DNA from 4 places in the Propioniciclava soli genome. Region 3 is predicted to be linked to each of the others. Evidence: predicted binding sites of a transcription regulator. Region 3 holds the regulator's gene; each other region holds the start of a gene.
The links. The regulator LexA, encoded in region 3, represses DNA repair genes until DNA is damaged. The targets are predictions, from matches to a motif close to TCGAACANNTGTTCGA.

Region 1 (5,292 bases), 1.7 Mb from region 3:
CAGCAGCCGCCACGCGTGGGCGTCCACCTGCTCGGCGAGGGGGTCGAGGTCGAGGACGCCCTCCTCGCCGACGCGAAACACCACGGTGCCCTCGTCGGGCATGTGGACGCCGAGGGCGCTGAGCTGCTCGACGGCCTGCGGTTGCCGGCCGCGGTCGAGCTCCTCGGTGGCGTGGCGGTACAACCGGTAGACGAGGGTCTGCACGGCGGTGCACAGGCGGGCGACGTCGGCGGCGCGCAGCGCACCGCCCGGCCCGGCGCGGCCGGCGAGCTGCAGGACGTACTGGCGCATGGGTGACCTCCGCGATTGTGGCCCCACGCTACCGCCTCGCCCGCTGGGCCGAGCCGGGGGGCTACGGTGCGTCCATGAGCGAGAGCCCGTCCAGCCCGGACGCCCTGCGCGTCGGCCACGTGCCCGGCGTGACGCTGACCAAGTGGCGGACGCGGTGGGCCGAGCGGGTCCCCGCGCGGCTGGACGTGGTGGAGGTGGCGGACGCCGCCGTCCGTCGCGTGCTGGACGCGGGCGAGGTCGACCTCTGTTTCGCCCGGCTACCGCTCGACACCGACGGGCTGCACGCCATCGCGCTCTACGAGGAGGTGGTGGTCGCGTGGGTCTCGCGTGAGCACCCTGTGGCGGCCTACGACGCGGTGACGCTGAGCGACCTGACCGACGAGACCGTGTTGACGGCGGGCGAAGTGGCCGGCCAGGGGCCGGTGGCCCTCGATCGCGTGCTCGGGGGCGCGGTGGCGCTGGTGCCCATGTCGGTGGCGCGCTCGGCGAGCCGGCGGGATCTCACGTTCTGCCCCGTCACCGACGCCGAGCCCGTCCCGGTGGTGCTCGCGTGGCGGCGCGACCAGGAACACCCGCTGATCCAGGAATTCATCGGCATCGTCCGGGGCCGGACGGCCAACAGCGCGCGCACCCAACAGGAGAGGGCGGCGCCGCGGCGCGGTCGGGGACGCTGACCTACGCTTTGGGCATGGACAAGCAGATCGACAACGCGACCCTGCGCGAGAGCCAGGAGATGCTCGACCAGGTCAATGCCGACGTGGTGCGCCTGGAGGAGTTCGTGGCGTGGTTCACCGACGCGACCCAGCGCGTCCGCGCCCTCGAGGACGCCTACCGCGGCCCCGTGCAGGACGCGCTGGCGGAGACGCTGGGCCGCGATCCCGGCGCCGTGACCTGGCCGGTGGCCAACGAGGACGCGGTGTGGGAGGCGTCCGCGTCGTTCCACGACGGCGTGCTGGGGCTGCTGCGAGCCGTCACCGACGCCCTGACGGAGGCGCGGGAGGGCTGACGCGTGACCCGGGGTGAGGTGGTGCGCGCACGTGCGCGAGTGGACCTCGGCTGGGGCGAGGTCTCCTACGTCACCTGGGAGCCGGACGTCGCCTCGGACGCCCCACCCGTCGTGCTGCTTCACGGAGGCGGGCTGGACAACGCGCTGCTCTCGTGGGAACCGTTGGGGGCGGCGCTGGCCGCCGCCGGTCATCGCGTCGTCGCGCCCGACCACCCGGGCTTCGGGCACAGCGCCCTGCCGCCGTGGCGTGTCAGCCAGGAGCGGCTCGTCGCCTACGTCGGGGAATTCCTCGATGCGCTCGGACTGGGCAGCGTCGTGCTGGGTGGCATCTCGATGGGTGGGGGCATGTCGCTCGGGTACGCGCTCGATCACCCCGACCGCGTGGCCGGCCTGCTGCTCTTCGGCACCTACGGGCTGGCCGACCGCCAGACGAGCGGGCTCTGGGCGAGGCCGACGCACTGGCTCAGCTGGGCGCTGGTGCGCACCGGGGCGCTCGGGGCCCTGACGGGTGCCTATCTCGGCCATCGCCGGCTGCTGGTCAGCAGCCTGCGCGGCATCGTGCGCAACCCTGCGGAACTCACGTCCGAGCTCGTCGACGCGGTGGTCGTCGAGGCGTCGCGCCCGGACGCCTTCGCCGCGTTCGGGCAGTGGCAGCGCGACCAGGTTTTGTTGAGCCGCATGCGCACCAACTACACCCCGCGGCTCGCGGAGATCGGCGCCCCGGTGCTGCTGGTGCACGGCGAGCGCGACTCCGGCGTGCCGCTGGCCAGCATCCGTGACGCCGCTGGCCGCCTACCCGACGCAACATTGCTGGTCGTGGTCGGTGCGGGACACTGGGTGCAGCGAGACCGGCCCGACATCGTCATCCCGGCCGTTGCGGGATTCCTCCGGGGTGGTCGGTCGTAGGCTGATCGCATGGCCAGGATCCTGTTCGGGTGCGTGCCGGCGTACGGCGTCATCAATCCCTCCTTCCCGCTGGTCAAGGCGTTGGTGGAGGCGGGCCACGACGTGGACTACTTCGTGCCCGAGTCGTTCCGCCCCGCGGTGGAGAAGATCGGCGCGACGCCGATCCCGTGGGGCTTCTACCTGGACGGGCCGATCACGCGGCCGCAGCAGATCGCGCGCTTTGGGCGACGCATGTTCAGCGACCAGGACGCCGGCCTGCGTGCCCTGGGTCCGCGGTACGACGCGGTGGTCGCCGCCGGCATGCAGCCCACCTTGCCCGAGCTGCAGGACGCGCTCGACGTGCCCGTTCTGTTCTGCTCGCCGATGTTCTTCCAGAGCCCGCGTGTGATCGCCCACCTCGCCGACATCGGCGAGGGGCTGCCCGCGATGGCGCGCAGGATGATGCGCAGCCGTCGGCAACGCTCACTGTTGGGTGCGGCGTTCGGCCTCGCGATGCTGGGGCGTCCGGCGGGGGACATCATCGCGATGATGGGGCCCCGCTCGCGCACCTTGAACATCACCCCCGCCAGTCGGCTTTACCAGCCGTGCGCCGAGGAGTTCTCTGATGCCACGTGCGTGTTCATGGGGCCGACGCCGACACTCGCGTCCTCCGAGGCCGTCCTGGATTCGTTCCCGCTCGACCGCGTCCGCGCGCACGAGGGGCCGGTCGTGTACGGCACGCTCGGGACAGTCTTCAACACATGGACGCCCTTCTTCCGCATCTTGGCGGACGCCTTCGCCGGAAGCGACGTCCTGCTGGTGCTGACCACGGGGAACGAGGCGAACCGGGCCGCGGTGGGGCCGGTCGCCGACAATGTGATCCTGTCCTCATTCGTGCCACAGGCAGAGGTTCTCGAGCGGGCGGACGTCTGTTTCACCCATGGCGGCTTCGGCAGCGCCACGGACGCCATCGCCCTCGGTGCCACGCCGATCCTGACCCCCATGGGTGCCGACCAGTTCTTCAACGCCTACCGGCTCAGCGAACTCGATGCCGGCCGAGTCCTACCCAAGGGTGAATTCACGGTCGAGGCCGTCCGGGCCATCTACGAGGACGTGCGCCACGACGGCCGGCTGGCCGCCGGTACCGCTGCGCTGCGGGAGTCGTTCGCGGAAGCGGAGGGGCCGGCGGGGGTGGCTCGTCGCATCGGGGACCTCATCGCGGCGTCCTGATCTCGGATGGACCGTTGACGGGGGCGAATCGCCAGCGGTCTGGACACGCGGCCACCATGTTCGAACCTCTGTACGAAAAATGTCAGAGGGGCGTGGTTGGCTGGTTCCATGAGCGAGATGGTGGCGGGGATGGTGGGGCCCGAGCCCTGCACGGAGCGGGCCGAAGGGGACGTCTTCGATGACTTGGCCCTGGTGGTCGCGCGGCAGAAGTCGGACGCCGCCCGCCGGCTCGCGCTGATCGTCCAGGCCTGCGACGAACATGACGTGGTCGAGGATGATCTCCGCGACGACGATGCCGCCCCCGATGCGGCCTTGGGTTGGGAGGGCGCCGAGAGGTGGGTCCGCGTGGGTGCCGACGGGACGCCGTGGGTGGCCGAGTTCCTCACCGTGGAGCTGGCCGGCCTGCTCGGGTGCACCGTCCTGGGGGCTCGGGCCCGGATCGCCGAGGCGTTGAACCTGCGGCACCGTCACCCGCGGCTGTGGGAGGCCGTCCAGGCGGTGCGGGTCGAGGCGTGGCAGGCGCAGCAGGTGGTCACCGAGTGCCTGCGGGCCGGGCTGGGCGCCCAGGAGTGTCTCCAGGTGGACGACTGGTTGGTCGACGGCATCGACCTGCTCGGGTGGCCGCGGGCGCGGCGGCTGTTGAAGGGCCTCATCGTCCGGGTCGATCCGGTGCTCGCCGCGGAGCGTGTCGCGGCGCGGCGCCAGCAGCGTGGCGTCTGGGTGTCGACGATCGAGGAGGGGCAGGTGTCGGTCGAGGGCCGGCTGGACGCGGTGGACGGCCTCGCGCTCGAGGCCCAGGTGTCCCGTATCGCGACGTTGCTGGCTGGCGAGGCCAGGGCGGCGGGTGAGAACCCGGAGCCACTCCAGCACCGCCGCGCCCGCGCGCTGGCCATGCTGGCCGTCCCGCATCTGGCGGCGGCCTACCTGGAGGATCACGGGCAGCCGACCTCAGCGCTGGAGGAGGTGCTGGCGCCCGTGCCCCGGATCGACCCCGACAAGCTCCTCCCCCAGGTGAAACTCCATCTCCACCTGCACGCCGACGACGTGTCCCGGGCGGATGCCGACGGCGTCGTGCCCGCCGGGAGCGGCGTCGTGCGCATCGAGCGGCACGGCCCGGTGGACATCGACTCGCTGCACCACGTGCTGCGGGGCAGCGTCGTGAAGGTGCAACCGCTGATCGACCTGAATGCGCCGCCGGTCACGGACGCCTACGAGGTGCCCACCAGGCTCCGCGAACACGTCATCGCCCGCAACCCCTACGACCTGATGCCGTGGTCGGCGACCGAGTCGCGCCGATGCGACCTCGACCACACCGTGGCCTTCGACCACCGCGACCGCGTCGGGCGCCACCAGACCCGCGCCGACAACCTCGGCCCCCTCGCCCGCACCGCCCACCGGGCCAAGACCCACGCGGGCCACCGCTGGGAGCAGCTGAGACCCGGGGTCTTCTGGTTCACCAGCGAAGCCGGCTTCCAGTACCTCGTGACACCCCAGGGCACCACGCCGATGGGGCGGGATCCGGGCGCCGCGCGGTCCGCACCACCCGAACTGGCACAGGCAGCGGGGGAGCGTCGGCGTCCGGTGACCCCGATGCGGGAGGGGCCGGCGCGCCCGCAGCCGGGCTGGAATGACCCGCCACCCTTCTGAGTGTTCCGCCCACGTGCGCGAAATGCGCGCCGCCTGTCGATTCGGGCACCTCTCGTGCGTCATGGTGGTGAGGTCGCACCAGCGGCCCGAGAAGGAGGAGCGATGAAGTACGTGGTCTTGCTGATGGCCGACGGTGACGAGAAGCCGTGGGGGGAGCAGACGGATGCCGAACAGGCCGCATCCATGCAGAAGTTCGAGGACTTCGGTGCCGCGTGTGACCATCGTCGCCGGTG
Region 2 (5,292 bases), 1.9 Mb from region 3:
CCGGCAACGTGTTCGTGGCTCCTGACGGGCGGCTCCTGCTGTTCGACTGGGGTGATGCCGTGTGGGCGAACCCTGTGGGTTCCCTGCTGGCACCGCACCGGATGCTCACCGTGCACGGTGATCTCGGGGTCGATCCACCCCTGGCGCGCATGGTGGACGCCTACCTCGAACACTGGAGCGATCTGGCGTCGATGGCTGAGCTGCGCGCGGCGGTCCCGGCGGCCCTGTGCGTGGCGGGCACGCAGCGTTTCGAGACCTTCCGTCGCCTCATGGACGCGATGGACCCGGAGCACCTCGTCGGCTGGCGCGACCCGATCCTGTCGTGGCTGCGGTCCACGGTCGCGTAACGGCGCGATCCTGCCAGGGCATCTCGAACCCGGCCGGCACCAACCAGCCCAGGACACGCCCGCCACCAGACCCCACCTCTCCCAGGGACCTCCGGCCCCGCACCCGGTCGACTCACGTCCGAATCGGGGTCAGGTAGCGGGTGTGTTGACGTGGACGGCCCGTCGGGTCGACGCGGAGCGGTGGAATGACCTGCGCCGGCCCGTGGGCCGGCAGGTGGATGCGCCACCGATCCGCCTGGGGGTCGTGACTGGGCTCCACCACACCGTGGTGATGCGGGCAGAGGAGAACCAGGTTCGCCAGGGCGGTGCGTCCTCCGGCCCACCACGGGGTGATGTGGTGGGCGTGACAGCTCTCGGGTGGTTGTTCGCATCCGGGGAACACGCAACCCCGGTCACGCACGGCCAGGGCAGCGCGTTGGGCGTCCGTGACGAGGCGGCGCTGGCGGCCCTGGTCGAGCACCTCGGAACGCCCGCCCATCACGATGGGGAGCACCTCGCAGTCGCAGAGCCATTGGCGCAGGGTGCCGGCGTCGATGGGCGTGTCGCTGCCGACCAGCCGACCGTGGAGCCGTGGTGGCGCATCGCGGGCTGCCTGGTTCAGCTGGTCGAGGGTCACCGTGACGATGACACGGGGTCGGTCGCCTCCGTGCCGAGGGGACAGGGTGGTGCGGGACAGCGCGTCGATGAGGGCCACGAGCCCATCGGCGCGGCGCATCGCCGGCGTCAGGAGCGCGGCGGCCGGGTCGAGGGCGTCCAGCGCGCGGCGCTGCCCCTCGGCCCAGGCGTTGACGGTCTTCACCACGAGCTCGGCCTGGGCCACCGGCAACGACCCCTTGATCAGGATCGAACCGCAGTGGTCGGGAGTGAACGTCAGGTGGCGGGCCCGGGTGGCCTGGGCGAGCTCCCGTTCCAGGCGGGCAGCCTCGTGTGCCTCGGCGACCTCCGGAGCGAGCAATTCGACCAACCGATGGGTGAGCCGACGGAGCTCGGTGGAGGTGTGCGTGGCGGCGAACCCGACCATCATGTGCTGGGCCTCCTCGACGACCGCTTCCGGCAGGTCGGCGGGCAGCTGGTCGAGCACCGCGGTGATGGCGTCGCTCTGGACGGGCATCACGTCGCCTGCGCGTGCGGCATCACGGACGATGGCGAACCGATCGAGGCGCTGCCCGTGGCCGATCAGCCGGTGGGCCTCGGCGCGCGTGTGTTGGGTCGCGTCGGTCAACCAGGTCGAGGCCGACGTGCCGTGGGCGCGCCACGCCACGTCGTCGTGGTCGATCGCCGCAGCCAGCCCCGCCTGCCACGCGTGCAGCCGTCCGGTGACCCGCACCGCCTCGGCGAGCAGCGCCAACCGGTCGGCGTCGGAAGGCAGGCGGAGTCGGTCGTCGGTCAACGCATCGAGGGCGCGACCGATCAACGCCACCAGGGCGGCGTCATCGAGGTGCTCCAAGCCTTCCGTCATGACCACCACGCTACGATCCGCCTCTGACATTTTTTGCTCGGACAGCCCTTCGGGAAGCACTGTCGGGTAACGAATAGATCACAGATACTATTGCAGACCCCCGCGGGGAGGTGTGAGCCTATCCTCGGGTGATGGACACCACACTCGCCCGTACGCTGCTCCTCGACGTGTTCGACCGGTTCGCCGAGGGCATCTCCGAGTCCGTCACCGATCTCGACGAGGACGCCCTGCGCTGGCGTCCGGCGCCCGATGCCAACCCGATCGGCTGGATCGCCTGGCACGTGCTCCGCGTGCAGGACGACCACCTGGCCGAGCTGGGCGGCGTTCAGCAGGCCTGGTTCGCGCAGGGCTGGCAGGAGCGGTTCGCCCTGCCCTACGACGAGGACGCCCACGGCTACGGCCAGTCCGCGGACGAGGTGTCCGCGTGGCGCGGCACGGCCGATCACCTGGCGGGCTACGCCGCCGACGTGCACGCGCTGACCCGGCGCGTCCTGGTGAAGCTGAGCGACTACGAGCGGGTCGTCGATGAGAGCTACGACCCGCCGGTGACGGCAGCGTCGCGCCTCGTGAGCGTCGTCAACGAGGTCAACCAGCACCTGGGCCAGATCGCCTACCTCCGCGGGATGCTGCCGAACGGCCCGGCGTGACGGCGGGCGGGGGCGGCGCTGCGCCACGATTCCGACTCCGCAACTCACCCCAGGAGGATGAAGGCGGCAACCACGAGCACCAGGCCGCAGAGCAGGCAGAGCCCGGCGACCACCGTCACGACGGCGACGATGCCGGTGGCGGCGCGGTTCCGGCGTGCCAATCCTCGATGAACTGAGGGTGGGACGCCGGCCGCCAGCGGGCCGGCCGGTGGGCCGTCCGAGGCGGGGTTGCCCGAGGCAGGGTTGCCCGACGCCTCGTTGTGGCCGCGCGGCTTCAGCCCTGCGCGGTCGTCTGCGCTCACCGACGCCGATCCTCGCGGAGCTCGCGCAGGAGCCAGGGCAGTTCGGTCTGCACCGCGTCGACGCCGAGGTCGAGCAGGTGGGACCACGCGGCCGTGGGGCTCTCCATCACCGCCTTCTCGTCGTCGAAGCCGCCGAACAACGGGATGCCGGTGGTGAGGGTCTCGGAGTTGATCCAGATGAGGAGGTCGTTGCGGTGAATCGAGTCGAGGACGTCCGGGTCGAACCACGGGTGGTCGGCGTCGTGGGTGATGAGCTCCACCCCGACCAGGTTGACCGCCTCGTCGCCCAGGGGCAGCGCGGCGAGCTCCTCGGGGGTCGAGCAGATCGCCAGCACGGGGTACGCCGTGCGGTGCTGGCGCAGGGCACCGAGCGCGGCGGTCTCCCAACTCGGCACCTTGAGCAGCAACTGGTCGGCCATCTTCAGCCCGTCGAGCACGCGCAACAAGGTGGGCCAGCGCCACCACGACCGGTCGAGGGCGAACATCACCGGCTTGCCCCGGAACTCGCCGAGCAACGAGGCCAGGCGCTCGACCTGGGCTCGGTGCCCGGGGCGGTTCTTCCAGCGGTAGCTCAGCTGCGCGATCTCGGCCGCGGTCAGCGACTGGATGTTGCGCTCCTCGCCCAGCAGTTCATCCTCGAACCCGTCGTGGAAGGCGTAGAAGATGTGGTCGGCCGACGCCGACACGTCGATCTTCACCAGGTCTGCCCCGGACTGCAGCGCGCACCGCACGGCCGCCGTCGTGTTGGACGGGAACGGCCCCACCGCCACGCCGGCGTGCGACACCACGAGCGGTCGCGACGACGCAGCGAGGCTGTTCAACAGCCCGTTCAGCTGCGTGTGTACGGCATCTCCGAACACGTGACCTCCTTGTCAGCGCGGCTTGGTCGGGTGGGGGAGCCCTGCCGGACCAGCATAGTCGGCGCCCTTCCGGCTCCCGGGAGCAGGGCGGTGCCCTACGTTTCAGGGGCACCCGTCAGGCAGCGCACAGGTCGGTCACAGCCACCGGGTCGACCCTCGGGAGCATGACTTCGACCCTGCCACCCGGCACCGTAGCCGGGCCGGCCGGCGCGTCCGCCCCTGCGCCGATGCCCGCATTCCCGGCGGCCGCGCTCCCGGCACCCGCGCAGCCGACAACCGCGCCCTCGAGGGTCCGGGAGCAGCTCGCTGCCCGCTACGCCGCCCAGCATCGCCGTCGGACGTGGGCCGCCGACACCCTGCAGGTGCTCGCCTGGATGGTGGTGGTGCTGCCCATCGGCCTGCGGCTCCACGACGGCGGCTGGAGCGCCCTGACCGCCTCGGCCGCCGGCCTGATGCGCGGCGTCGGCATCCTCACCGGCCTGGTGGCGACCTCCGCGATGGTCCTCATGCTGTGGCTCGCGGCGCGGGTGCCGTTCATCGACCGCACCCTCGGCCACGACCGCGCCCTGGCCCTCCACAAGGCGCTCGGCCAGTGGACCTTCGGCGGTCTGGTGCTGCACGGCGTCTACCTCGTCACCGGGTACGCGATGGCCGACCAGCTGAGCTGGTCCGCCGAGTTCGCCACCCTGTGGGGGGTGGGCGACTTCGTCCTCGCCGTGGTCGCGACGGGCCTCCTCGCCGTGGTGGCGGTCACGTCCGTCGCCGCCGCCCGCCGCCGGCTGGGCCACGAGGTGTGGCAGGGGATCCACCTGGTCACCTACGCCGCCATCCTCCTCGCGTTGCCCCATCAGTTCTCGTTGGGCGGGCTGTTCGCCGAGGGGCCGGCGCACTGGTTCTGGCTGGCGCTGTGGGGGGCGACCTTCTTCGTGCTGCTGACCCACCGCGTCCTCGTACCGCTCTTCGCGTCCGCCGAGCACCGCCTGCGCGTGTCGGCCGTGACGTGGGAGACCCCCGACACCGTGGCCATCGAGATGACCGGACGCCGCATCGCTCAGCTGGGCATCCGGCCGGGGCACTTCGCTCACTTCCGCTTCCTGCAGGGCGGGCTGTGGTGGCACCAGCACCCCTTCTCGCTGTCGGCCGCGCCGCACAAGGACACCATCCGCATCACCGTCCGCATGCTCGGTGAGGGCACCCGTCGTCTCGCCAGCACCCTGCGCCCGGGCACGCCCGTGCTCATCGAGGGGCCGTACGGCGTGTTCACCGACGCCGCCCGCACGGCCCCCGACGTGGTGCTCGTGGGGTTCGGGATCGGCGTCGCCCCGATCCGCGCCCTGCTGGAGGGCACCGACGTCGTGCCGGGCCACGCCACGGTCATCGTCCGGGCCTCCAGCGAGGTCGAGGTGGCCCACCGGGCCGAGCTGGAGGCGTGGTGCCGGGCCCGCGGCGTCCGCCTGCACGTGCTGACCGGTCACCGCGGCGTCCTGGCCGACGGCTCGGCGTCCTGGCTGCCCGCCTCCCACCTGCACTGGCGCCTGACCGACCTCACCGGGCCGCTGACCGAGGCCGACGTGTACGTCTGCGGGCCCGCGGGCGCGACCGAGCTGGTGGCCGACGAGGCGCTCGCCGCGGGCCTGCCCCCCGAGCGGCTGCATCGGGAGGAGTTCGCCTGGTGAG
Region 3 (5,292 bases):
GAGGCCCTGGCCGAGATCTCCGAGCTGGTGTGGGCGGCCGGCGGACGCACGCTCGGCCTGTTCGCCTCGCAACGCAACGCCGAGGCGGCGGCGCGCCACTGCCGCGCCGAACTGCCATCGTTCACCACCTTGTGCCAGGGCGACGCGCAGCTCCCGGAGCTGGTGCGCCGCTTCGTCGCCGAGCCCACCACGAGCCTGTTCGGCACGCTCAGCCTGTGGCAGGGCGTCGACGTGCCGGGGGACACGTGCCAGCTCGTCATCATCGACAAGATTCCCTTCCCGCGGCCCGACGAGCCGCTGATGCGCGCGCGCCAGCAGGCGGCCCAGCAGGCCGGGGGCAAGGGGTTCATGACGGTCGCGGCCCACCACGCGGCCCTGTTGCTGGCCCAGGGCAGCGGACGCCTCATCCGCCGGGTCAGCGACCGGGGCGTCGTGGCGGTGCTCGACCCGCGTCTGCGCACGGCCCGCTATGGCTCGTTCCTGCGGGCGTCGATGCCCGACTTCTGGCAGACCACGGACCGGGAGACCGCGATCGCTGGCCTGCGTCGGCTGGCCAGCGAGGCGGCGGGCTGAGCCCCCGGGCGACACCACGTCCGCCCGGGGGGTGACGCCGAGTCAGACGCGCCGCAGCACCGCGGTGACCTTGCCCAGGATGGTGGCCTGGTTGCCGTCGATGGGGGAGTAGGCGTCGTTGTGGGGCAACAGCCACACCTGCCCCGGCGTCCGCTTGAAGGTCTTGACCGTCGCCTCGCCGTCGATGAGCGCCGCGACGATCTCGCCATTGTTCGCGTCCGGCTGTTGGCGGACCACGACGTAGTCGCCGTCGCAGATGGCCGCGTCGATCATCGAGTCGCCCTTGACCTGGAGCAGGAACAGCCGCCCCTCACCCACCAGGTCGCGGGGGAGGGGAAGCACCTCCTCGACGTGTTCCTCGGCGAGGATCGGCCCACCCGCCGCGATGCGGCCCACCAGGGGAACCTGCACCGAGGCGCTCACGTGGACATCGGCGTCCGGCACGACCTCGTCCGCCTCCTCCTCGTGCGCGACGGCCCCGGTGGCCTCACCGGGCAGCCGCACCATGAGGGCGCGCGGACGCTTGGGATCCCGAAGCAGGAAGCCCTTCTTCTCCAGCACCTTGAGCTGGTGGGTCACGCTGCTGGGCGAGGCCAGACCGACCGCGTCGCCCATCTCACGGATGGTGGGGGGGAAGCCCCGCGCCTCGACCATCTCGCGGATGTGGTGCAGGATCATGCGCTGCCGGATCGTCAGCCCGTCCTCCCCGGCAGGGCCGTCGGGCAGGGGGCGAATCTTGCTGAGCTTCTCGAGATCGGCGTCGCTGGGCCGGCCGCGGTGGGACTGCTTGGGAATCTGCTTGCGGGGCCGCCCGCGGCGCGACGGGTTCGGGTTCGGTGTCGTGGTGGTCGCCATGGAGGTCACGCTAGCGCTCCGCACGGGGGGCATTCAAACATCTGTTCGACGTGTCGCGCGACTCGGTTCGAAAACTGTCGGAGGCGGCTGATGGACTCGTCCCCAGGTGAGCAGCACGCTCGAACAGATGTGCGATGGGTGCTTGCAATCGCTCGCCCGTTCGGTTCATACTGATCGAACAGATGTTCGACCGGTGCACCAGGAGAGGAAGCCACCATGAGTGCAGTTCTGATGGATCGCCCGGCGGTCCGGTCTGCCACCCCGCGTGACCCGATGGCGGCGGAACCCGCCCGCACCGCGCCGGCCCGCGCCCCTCGCCAGCTTGGCACGCGGGGGCCGGCGTCACGCTCGGACGCGACGGGCCCGGACCGGGCGCGGCCTGACGCAGGGCGGGTCGCCGCGGCGCGTGGCGCCGTGCGGGGTGTGGGAGCCGATCGACGCGGGCGCGCCTGGACGGCGTCCGGCGCGAGGGCGTGTGCGGAGGTGCGGTCGGTGACGTCGGTTGCGCGGCCGGCCGCTGCCCCGTCGGCGTCCGGCCGGCTGTACTGGACGCCCCGGGGTGTGGCGGTGATGGTGATGCTGGTTGCCGTCGTGGTGGGGGTCATGGCCACGACGTTGGTCGGGGCCTTCCTCGCCGTGAGCAATGAGCCGGTGGCCGAAACGGCCCTGACGGCGGCGTTCGTGGCTCCTCAGCCGGGGCGTTGACCGACGTCGGCGCGCCGCACCGGCGCGACGCGCCGACGAGCTTGCATCGTGCCCACCTCTGCTCCTAACCTCTACATGTAGTAGTTACATCGGTGTCGTTCATCCACAGATTGTGGTCGTGGCGCACAGGGTGTCCACGGGAGATCCACACCTTCGTCCACAGGGCGAGGCTGTCGCGGGAGGAGGGAGAGCCGTGCACTGTCCGTACTGCCGATTCACCGATTCCCGCGTCCTCGACTCGCGCGTGGCGGAGGACGGCACCTCAATCCGGCGGCGGCGGGAGTGCCGGTCGTGCCAGCGGCGTTTCACCACCCTTGAGCAGATGCAGCTCGTCGTCGTGAAGCGCTCCGGCGTGGTTGAGCCCTTCTCGCGCGAGAAGGTCGTCAGCGGCGTGCGGAAGGCCTGCAAGGGCCGTCCGGTGTCGGAGGGCGAGCTGGCTCGCCTCGGCCAGCAGGTCGAGGAGGCGCTGCGCGCCGCGGGCCAGGCGGAGATCCCGGCGGACGAGGTCGGGGTGGCCATTCTGGGCCCCCTGCGAGAACTCGACGCGGTGGCGTACCTGAGGTTCGCGTCCGTGTACCGCCACTACCAGTCCGTGGAGGACTTCGAGGCGGAGATCGACCGTCTCCGGGGGGAGCTGTCGTCCGTGGGTGCGTCGTCGGACGTGCCCGAACCCACTGAGCAGCAGCTGTTCTGAAACCACCCACCGGCGCCCCGCGGGCGCCGAACAACCCAGGAGGAGAAGGGTATTCCATGACCGAGACGAAGCAGGCACCCCGCAAGGGCGCGACGAAGGGCGGCGCCGGCCTGACCATCGAGCGCGTGTTCACCACCGAGGGCGCCCACCCCTATGACGAGGTGACCTGGGAGTCGCGCGACGTCGTCCAGACGAACTGGAAGACCGGCGAAACGGTCTTCGAGCAGCGCGACGTGGAGTTCCCGGACTTCTGGAGTCTCAACGCCTCCACCATCGTCACCACCAAGTACTTCCGCGGCGCCGTGGGGACGCCCCAGCGCGAGCGCAGCCTGCGCCAGCTGATCGACCGGGTCGTCGGCAAATACCGCACCGCGGGCGAGGAGAACGGATACTTCGCGACGCCCGAGGATGCCGAGATCTTCGACCACGAGCTGACCTGGATGCTCCTCCACCAGGTGTTCAGCTTCAACAGCCCGGTCTGGTTCAACGTCGGCACGCAGAGCCCCCAGCAGGTCAGCGCATGCTTCATCCTCAGCGTCGATGACTCGATGGACTCGATCCTCAACTGGTACAAGGAGGAGGGCTTCATCTTCAAGGGCGGCTCCGGTGCCGGCCTGAACCTGTCCCGCATCCGCTCGAGCAAGGAGCTGCTGTCCTCCGGTGGCACCGCGTCCGGGCCGGTCTCCTTCATGCGGGGGGCGGACGCCTCGGCCGGCACGATCAAGTCGGGCGGCGCCACCCGCCGCGCGGCGAAGATGGTCGTGCTCGACGTCGATCACCCCGACATCGAGGAGTTCGTCGAGACGAAGGCGCGTGAGGAGGACAAGATCCGCGCGCTGCGCGACGCCGGCTTCGACATGGATCTCGGCGGCAAGGACATCGTCAGCGTCCAATACCAGAACGCCAACAACTCGGTGCGCGTCAACGACACGTTCATGAAGGCTGTCGAGGAGGGCACCGAGTTCGGGCTGCGCGGTCGGATGACGGGGGAGGTGATCGAGGAGGTGGACGCCCGCGTCCTGTTCCGCAAGATCGCCGAGGCCGCGTGGCAGTGCGCCGACCCCGGCATCCAGTACGACGACACGATCAACGCGTGGCACACCAACCCCGAGACGGGCCGCATCACGGCGTCCAACCCGTGCTCGGAGTACATGAGCCTCGACAACAGCTCCTGCAACCTGGCCAGCCTCAACCTGCTGAAGTTCCTGCGCGACGACGACACCTTCGAGGTGGAGACGTTCGTGAAGGCCTGCGAGCTCATCATCACGGCCATGGACATCTCGATCTGCTTCGCCGACTTCCCGACCGAGGCGATCACGCAGACGACGCGTGACTACCGCCAGCTCGGCATCGGCTACGCCAACCTGGGCGCGCTGCTGATGGCCATGGGCCGGGGCTACGACTCCCCGGGTGGGCGCAGCCTCGCTGCGGCGATCACGTCGCTCATGACCGCGGCGGCCTACCGTCGCTCGGCCGAACTGGCCGGCGTCGTCGGCCCCTACGCCGGTTACGCGCGCAACGCGTCGGCGCACCAGAAGGTCATGCGCAAGCACCAGGCCGCGAACGACGACCTGCGTATCGTGGAGGCGGCGGACCGCCCGGTTCACGACGCCGCCAGCGCCGAATGGGCCCATGTCGTCGAACTGGGCGCGAAGCAGGGCTTCCGCAACGCGCAGGCGTCCCTGCTCGCGCCGACCGGCACGATCGGCTTCATGATGGACTGCGACACCACCGGCATCGAGCCGGACTTCTCGCTGGTGAAGTTCAAGAAGCTGGTTGGCGGCGGGTCGATGCAGATCGTCAACCAGACGATCCCGCGCGCCCTGGGCAGGCTCGGGTACTCCGCCGAGGTTGTGGAGGCGATCGTCGCCTACATCGCCGAGCACGGCCACGTCGTGGGGGCGCCCGGGCTGAAGACGGAGCACTACGAGGTGTTCGACACCGCGATGGGTGAGCGGGCCATCAAGCCGATGGGCCACGTGCGGATGATGGCGGCCGTGCAGCCCTTCCTGTCCGGCGCGATCTCCAAGACGGTGAACCTGCCCGAGTCGGCCACGGTCGAGGACATCGCCGACGTGTACATGCAGGGCTGGCAGCTCGGGCTCAAGGCCCTGGCCGTCTACCGCGACAACTGCAAGGTGGGCCAGCCGCTCAGCGATGCCAAGAAGAAGGTCGAGCCGGTCGTCGAGGTGAAGGCCGAGCCGGCGGTGCGCGTCGAGTACCGCCCGCGTCGGCAGCGGTTGCCCAAGCAGCGCATGTCGCGGACGACGTCGTTCACCGTGGGTGGCGCCGAGGGTTACATGACGAGCTCGGAGTACGAGGACGGCCGTCTGGGCGAGCTGTTCCTCAAGCTCGGCAAGCAGGGCTCGACGCTGGCCGGTGTCATGGACGCCTTCTCCATCGCGATCTCGATCGCGCTGCAGTACGGCGTGCCGCTGGAGACGTACGTCCAGAAGTTCACGAAC
Region 4 (5,292 bases), 1.8 Mb from region 3:
CTCAACACGATCATGAAGAAGCTGGCGGGCTGGGCCGCGATCATCGCCGTCCCCACGGCGATCACGGGTTGGTTTGGGCAGAACATCCCGTTCCCCGGCGACGGGCAGCCGCTCGGCCTGTGGTTGTCCGCCGCCCTGATCCTCGTCTGCAGCCTGGCGCTCTACGTCGCCTTCCGCCGCCGCGACTGGTTGTGATGACGCGCACGAGCGTGGCTGAGTTGCATGGCCCCACGACCGAGTGGCTCAGTGGGTGACGTGGCTCAGGGCGCGGGCATGACAGCGCCCCCCTGCGCTCACACGCAGGGGGCCGGGGCTTCCTCAGGCGGGGGGTTCGGGTTCCAGCGGCGGCGGCTCCTCGCGCAACCACCACCGGTCACCCGGCGCAGTGGGCCGCCGGGCCATCACCGTGCCGGCCGCCGAGACGGTGTACTCATAGCCGGCGCGACTGCGCCAGCAATACGTCCCCGGCGTCGGCTGGGTCACCTGCCAACCACCGTGGGTCTTCACTCGATGGCTGAAGCGGGCGAGCGGCCCGAGATTGGTGAGATTCGTCTGCCCAGCCCCGGGTGGCGCCCCGGCGTCGAACGGTTGGGTGTGGTCGGTGTCGCAGGCCCGAGCGGCGCGCGTCCCGAAGGGGAAGACGTCCACCGGATTGCGCTGGTGGAGCGCGAACCGCATTACCTCGGGCACCTCGTAGGCGTCCGAGGGAGCGAGCGCCTCCGGATCAAGGATCGGCCTCACCGTCACCTGACAACCGGACAACACCTCGCGCACCTGCGAGGCGAGCACATGGCCCCACCGCTCCACCTCGGCCACCCCACGCTCGGGGGCCGGCAGGTCGACGCGGTTGATGTGGACGACGACCGTCGCCCGGCGTGGCTGCCCTGCCGTGAGGTGATCACCCAGACGACCGAGCACTGCCAAACCGTCGTGGGCAGCGGTGGCGGGCCGCTCTGCTCCGAGCATCACTGCCGAGGGGGCCGCTGCTGCGAGCACCAGTGCCGAGGGCGCCTCTGACGTGGGCGCCTCTGAAGTGGACCCCTGTGCCGTGGGCAGCTCTTCCGCGGGCACCTCTGGTGCGAGGAGCGCGTCCTGGCCGAGGACGGCGCGCGCCAGCACGCCCAAGGCGGTCGCGCGCCGCACCTCATGGTCCTCAACGACGGGAAGCGCGGCGGCGACGACCGTGAGCGCATCATCGAGGGCGAGGCCGTCTCCCGCGCTCAGCCGCGCCGAAACGCCGCACGCGCCGTCCACGATGCCCTCCACGCGGACGTAGCGGCTGCTCTCCGCCTGTGCTGCGCGCTCAGCGGCCGCAGCCGGATCGGCCGCGAGCACCCAGCCCTCGACCTGGCGCATCACCCGGGGGAAGGGCTGCAGGCACGAAGCGATGGCGACCTGCGCGTCCACCCACAGGCAGGCATCCTGCGCGAGGCCCGCGCAGGCGTCCGTGACGAGGAACGCCTGCCACACGGGCACGAGGCCCGCGACCGTCGCCTCCCACAGCTGGGGGTGCCGATGCCGCAGGTTGAGAGCTCGGCGCACCTGCGCCCGGGCCGTATCGGTGCCGCACCGCATGAGCGCCGCGAGCTCGGCCACCACGAACTCCCCCACCTCCGGCGTCCCGTCGCCGCCGAACCGCACCAGGCGCTCGCAACCCTCCACGACCGTGGTGCCGGAAATGGCGTACGCGTCGCAGACGCGGCACAGCGCGATCAACTCGGCCACCTCGTCGGCCCGCTTCGCCGCGTGGGCATGCTCGAACGCGCTGTAGGCATCCGAGAGCACAGCCGGCACCACCGCGATGGATGCGGCGATAGAGGTGCGGGACTGGCTCATGACTCTAGATTAGCACCTGTGTTCGATTCCTGCAAGCGCATGAGCATCTCCCTGCCCGCGGCCGGGGCGAGACCGGTGATCGTCTCATTGCGAAAAGCGATCGGGGGCGTCGAATGAGCGCGGGGAGAGCGAGAGCCGCACTCACATGTTGCCCATCGCGACCCGCCGGAGCCCCTGGCCCCAGGCACGGCAACCAGCACCGGCGGCGGCTCCTCGTGGCTCAGCCCGGCTCACCTGGCGAACGTCGACCCCACGCTCGGCATCGCCACCTGGCGCACCTCAATCCCACCTGGCGCAGCGCGGCTCACCTGGAGGGCCGTGCAAGGCCCGCCACGTGAGCCCCGCTGCGCCACGTGATCAGCAACCCCGCCACGTGGGGCCAGCGGGCGCCACGTGATGGCCACGACGCCCCGATCGGCCCAAACCCCTGCCGCCAAGACCCTGCCACCAAGCCCCGGACCGCCAAACCCCTGCCGCCGAGCGCCTAACCGACCGGGGTCAGGGCGTCCCGGCCGCCGAAGTAGGGCCGCAGCGCCTCGGGCAGCCGGACGGAGCCGTCGGCCTGCTGGTGGTTCTCCAGGATCATGATGATCGTGCGCGTCATGGCGCACAGCGTGCCGTTGAGCGTGGCCAGCGGACGGGTGCCGTCGGCGTCCTTCATGCGCATGTTGAGCCGCCGGGCCTGGAACTCGGTGCAGTTCGAGGTCGACGTGATCTCCCGGTAGCGCTCCTGGGTCGGCAGCCAGCCGTAGCAGTCGTACTTGCGGGCGGCCGACGAGCCGAGGTCGCCCGACGCCACGTCGAGCACCTGGTAGGGAATCTCCAGCGACTCGATGAACTCCTTCTCGAAGCCCAGCAGCTTCGCGTGCTCGGCCTCGGCGTCCTCCGGGGCGCAGTGGACGAACATCTCGGCCTTGTCGAACCAGTGGACGCGGAAGATGCCGCGCGTGTCCTTGCCGTAGGCGCCGGCCTCACGGCGGAAGCACGACGACCAGCCGACGTAGTGCCGCGGCAGGGTCTCGGCGGGCAGGATCTCGTCGGCATGGTAGGCCGCCAGCGCCACCTCGGAGGTACCGACGAGATACAGGTCGTCGCGCTCGAGGTGGTAGACGTCCTCGGCCGCCTGGCCGAGGAAGCCGGTGCCCGCCATCGCCTCGGGCTTCACCAGCGAGGGCACGATCATCGGCGTGAATCCCCACGACGCCGCCTTGGCCATCGCGTGCTGCAGCAGCGCGAACTCGAGCTGGGCGACCTGCCCCTTGAGGTAGTAGAAGCGGGAACCCGACACCTTCGCGCCCCGCTCCATGTCGATGCCGTCGAGCAGCTCGCCGATCTCGAGGTGGTCGCGCGGAGTGAACCCCTCGGCCGCGAAGTCGCGCGGCGTGCCCCAGGTGTCGATGACGTACAGGTCGTCCTCGCCACCGGTCGGCACCCCGTCGATCACCAGGTTGCCCAGCGCCCCCATCAGCGTCTCGTAGGTCTCCTTCGCCCGCTCGGCCTCGGCCTGGGCCTCCTTGACCTCGGCCGACAGCTCCCGGGTGCGGCCGAGCAGCTCCTGCTTCTCCTCGCCCTGGGCCCGCGGGATGCGCGACGACAACGCCTTCTGCTCGGCCCGCAGCCCTTCGGAGGTGGCGATCAGCTCGCGGCGACGCTCGTCGGCGGCCAGCAGCTCGTCCACCAGCTCGACGGACTCACCGCGCGCCGCCTGGCTGCGGCGGATGCGGTCGGGGTCGGTGCGCAGAATCTTCGGGTCGATCACGGTCCCCGAGTCTATCGCCGGACGCCGGCGCCACGGCGCGTCCAGAACGGGCCCCGTCACGCGGACTGTCGGCCCCGGGTGCCACACTGGGGGCATGCGCGCGAAGATCGGCCCCGCCCACGTGTTCTTCCTTGTCACGACCGCCTTGTTCATCCTGTGGACGTGGCTGACCCTGGGCACGTCGGCGCTCGCGGGTCTGGACGCACTCTCCGATGGCCCGGGCGTCGATCCGGCCTCGCCCTGGGGTCAGGTGCTGGCCGCGATCGCGGTGGTGACCGTGCCGGTCGTCCAGTTCGTCGGGCTGGCCCTCCTGGCGTTCTGGGCCTCGCGCCGCCGGCTGAACAACCTCGCCTGGGCCGCAGGCCTGGCCATCCCGTTCACGTTCGGCGCCTACCAGGGCCTCAAGGCCCTCTTCGCGCGGCCCCGCCCGGCCGGCGTGCCCCCGCTGATCACCGCCGAGGGGTACTCCTACCCCTCGGCGCACATGGCCGCCCTCACGGTGCTGTGCGTCATGCTCGTCGCCGGGCTGATCCTCGTCCGTCAGCGTCACCTCTTCATCTGGCTCGCGGCCGCCGGTCTCACGCTCTTGTGGTGGTTCATCGCCTACGACCGATGGGCCCTGCGCGCCCACCACCTCACCGACATCATCGGCGGCGGGTTCCTCGGGGGCGCGTTGGCCTCGCTGGCTCTCGCCCTCGCCGGCGTCCACGTGGGCAAACTGCCGGAGCTCACGCGGGCCGCGACCAAGGACGACAAGCCCACCCGCCTGGCCGCCGTCATCTACAACCCCACGAAGATCCCCGACCCCGTCGTCTTCCGCCGCCACGTGCAGGGCGAGTGCGCCGAGCGCGGTTGGCAGGTGCCCTTGTGGCTGGAGACCGAGGCCGACAACCCCGGCGAGTCCGCCACCCGGCGCGCCCTGCGGCGCAAGGCCGACCTGGTGATGGTGGCCGGTGGGGACGGCACCGTGCGCGCCGTGTGCGGCGCCATGTCGGGCTCCTCGACACCCGTCGCGATTCTGCCCGCCGGCACCGGCAACCTCCTGGCCCGCAACCTGCACGTCCCCCTCGACATGGCCGACGCGCTCACCACGGCCTTCGACGGCACGCCCCGCACCATCGACCTCGTCGAGATCAAGGCCGACGACCAGGCTGCGGAGGCGTCCGCCGTGATGGCCGGCATGGGCACCGACGCCGCGATCATGGGTGACACGAACGAGGACCTGAAGAAGGTCGTCGGCCCCGCCGCCTACGTGGTCGCCGCCGCGAACGCGCTCAACCGGCCGCCGTTCGACGCGCGCCTGGAGGCCGACACCAAGACCCCCGAACAGGTGACGGCCTCCATGGTGCTCATCGCGAACGTGGGCCAGATCCAGGGCCAGCTCGACGTGGCCCCGGACGCGAGCCCCGACGACGGGCTCCTCGACATCCTCGTCGCGACCCCCCAGAACGTGGGCGAATGGGCCGCCATGGCCACGAGCATGCTCACGAAGTCCGACACCCGCGGCGTCCACCGCGCCCAGGCGAAGACGCTCGTCATCGAGACGTCCGAGCCCGTCGCCTACCAGCTCGACGGCGACGCCGTCGGCGAGTGCCGCCGCCTGGAGGCCACCATCGTCCCCGGCGCCGTGCGCGTGATGACACCGGCCAGCACACCCCGGTCGTAAGCGCTCAGGCGCGGTGCGGGCGGCCGAGCAG

Region 1: the regulator LexA is predicted to act here: its motif matches at 3,473-3,488, upstream of PCC79_RS14805 (DUF222 domain-containing protein).
Region 2: the regulator LexA is predicted to act here: its motif matches at 1,844-1,859, upstream of PCC79_RS16100 (HNH endonuclease signature motif containing protein).
Region 4: the regulator LexA is predicted to act here: its motif matches at 1,847-1,862, upstream of PCC79_RS15435 (DUF222 domain-containing protein).

What each region holds. Positions count from the first base shown of each region.
Region 1 covers NZ_CP115965.1:3,279,764-3,285,055, reverse strand. Annotated here, with positions in the region: gene PCC79_RS14830 (hypothetical protein) at 1-291, opposite strand, end outside; gene PCC79_RS14825 (LysR substrate-binding domain-containing protein) at 366-965, shown strand; gene PCC79_RS14820 (hypothetical protein) at 980-1,297, shown strand; gene PCC79_RS14815 (alpha/beta hydrolase) at 1,301-2,203, shown strand; gene PCC79_RS14810 (nucleotide disphospho-sugar-binding domain-containing protein) at 2,213-3,412, shown strand; gene PCC79_RS14805 (DUF222 domain-containing protein) at 3,521-5,059, shown strand; gene PCC79_RS14800 (hypothetical protein) at 5,162-5,292, shown strand, end outside; gene PCC79_RS14795 (YciI family protein) at 5,274-5,292, shown strand, end outside.
Region 2 covers NZ_CP115965.1:3,548,381-3,553,672, reverse strand. Annotated here, with positions in the region: gene PCC79_RS16105 (phosphotransferase family protein) at 1-347, shown strand, start outside; gene PCC79_RS16100 (HNH endonuclease signature motif containing protein) at 460-1,806, opposite strand; gene PCC79_RS16095 (mycothiol transferase) at 1,938-2,453, shown strand; gene PCC79_RS16090 (hypothetical protein) at 2,498-2,755, opposite strand; gene PCC79_RS16085 (glycerophosphodiester phosphodiesterase family protein) at 2,752-3,615, opposite strand; gene PCC79_RS16080 (ferredoxin reductase family protein) at 3,780-5,291, shown strand.
Region 3 covers NZ_CP115965.1:1,613,419-1,618,710, forward strand. Annotated here, with positions in the region: gene PCC79_RS07390 (ATP-dependent DNA helicase) at 1-573, shown strand, start outside; gene lexA (transcriptional repressor LexA) at 616-1,428, opposite strand; gene PCC79_RS07400 (hypothetical protein) at 1,921-2,133, shown strand; gene nrdR (transcriptional regulator NrdR) at 2,327-2,827, shown strand; gene PCC79_RS07410 (vitamin B12-dependent ribonucleotide reductase) at 2,884-5,292, shown strand, end outside.
Region 4 covers NZ_CP115965.1:3,410,471-3,415,762, forward strand. Annotated here, with positions in the region: gene PCC79_RS15430 (magnesium transporter CorA family protein) at 1-195, shown strand, start outside; gene PCC79_RS15435 (DUF222 domain-containing protein) at 319-1,836, opposite strand; gene serS (serine--tRNA ligase) at 2,321-3,595, opposite strand; gene PCC79_RS15445 (diacylglycerol kinase family protein) at 3,690-5,261, shown strand; gene pheA (prephenate dehydratase) at 5,266-5,292, opposite strand, start outside.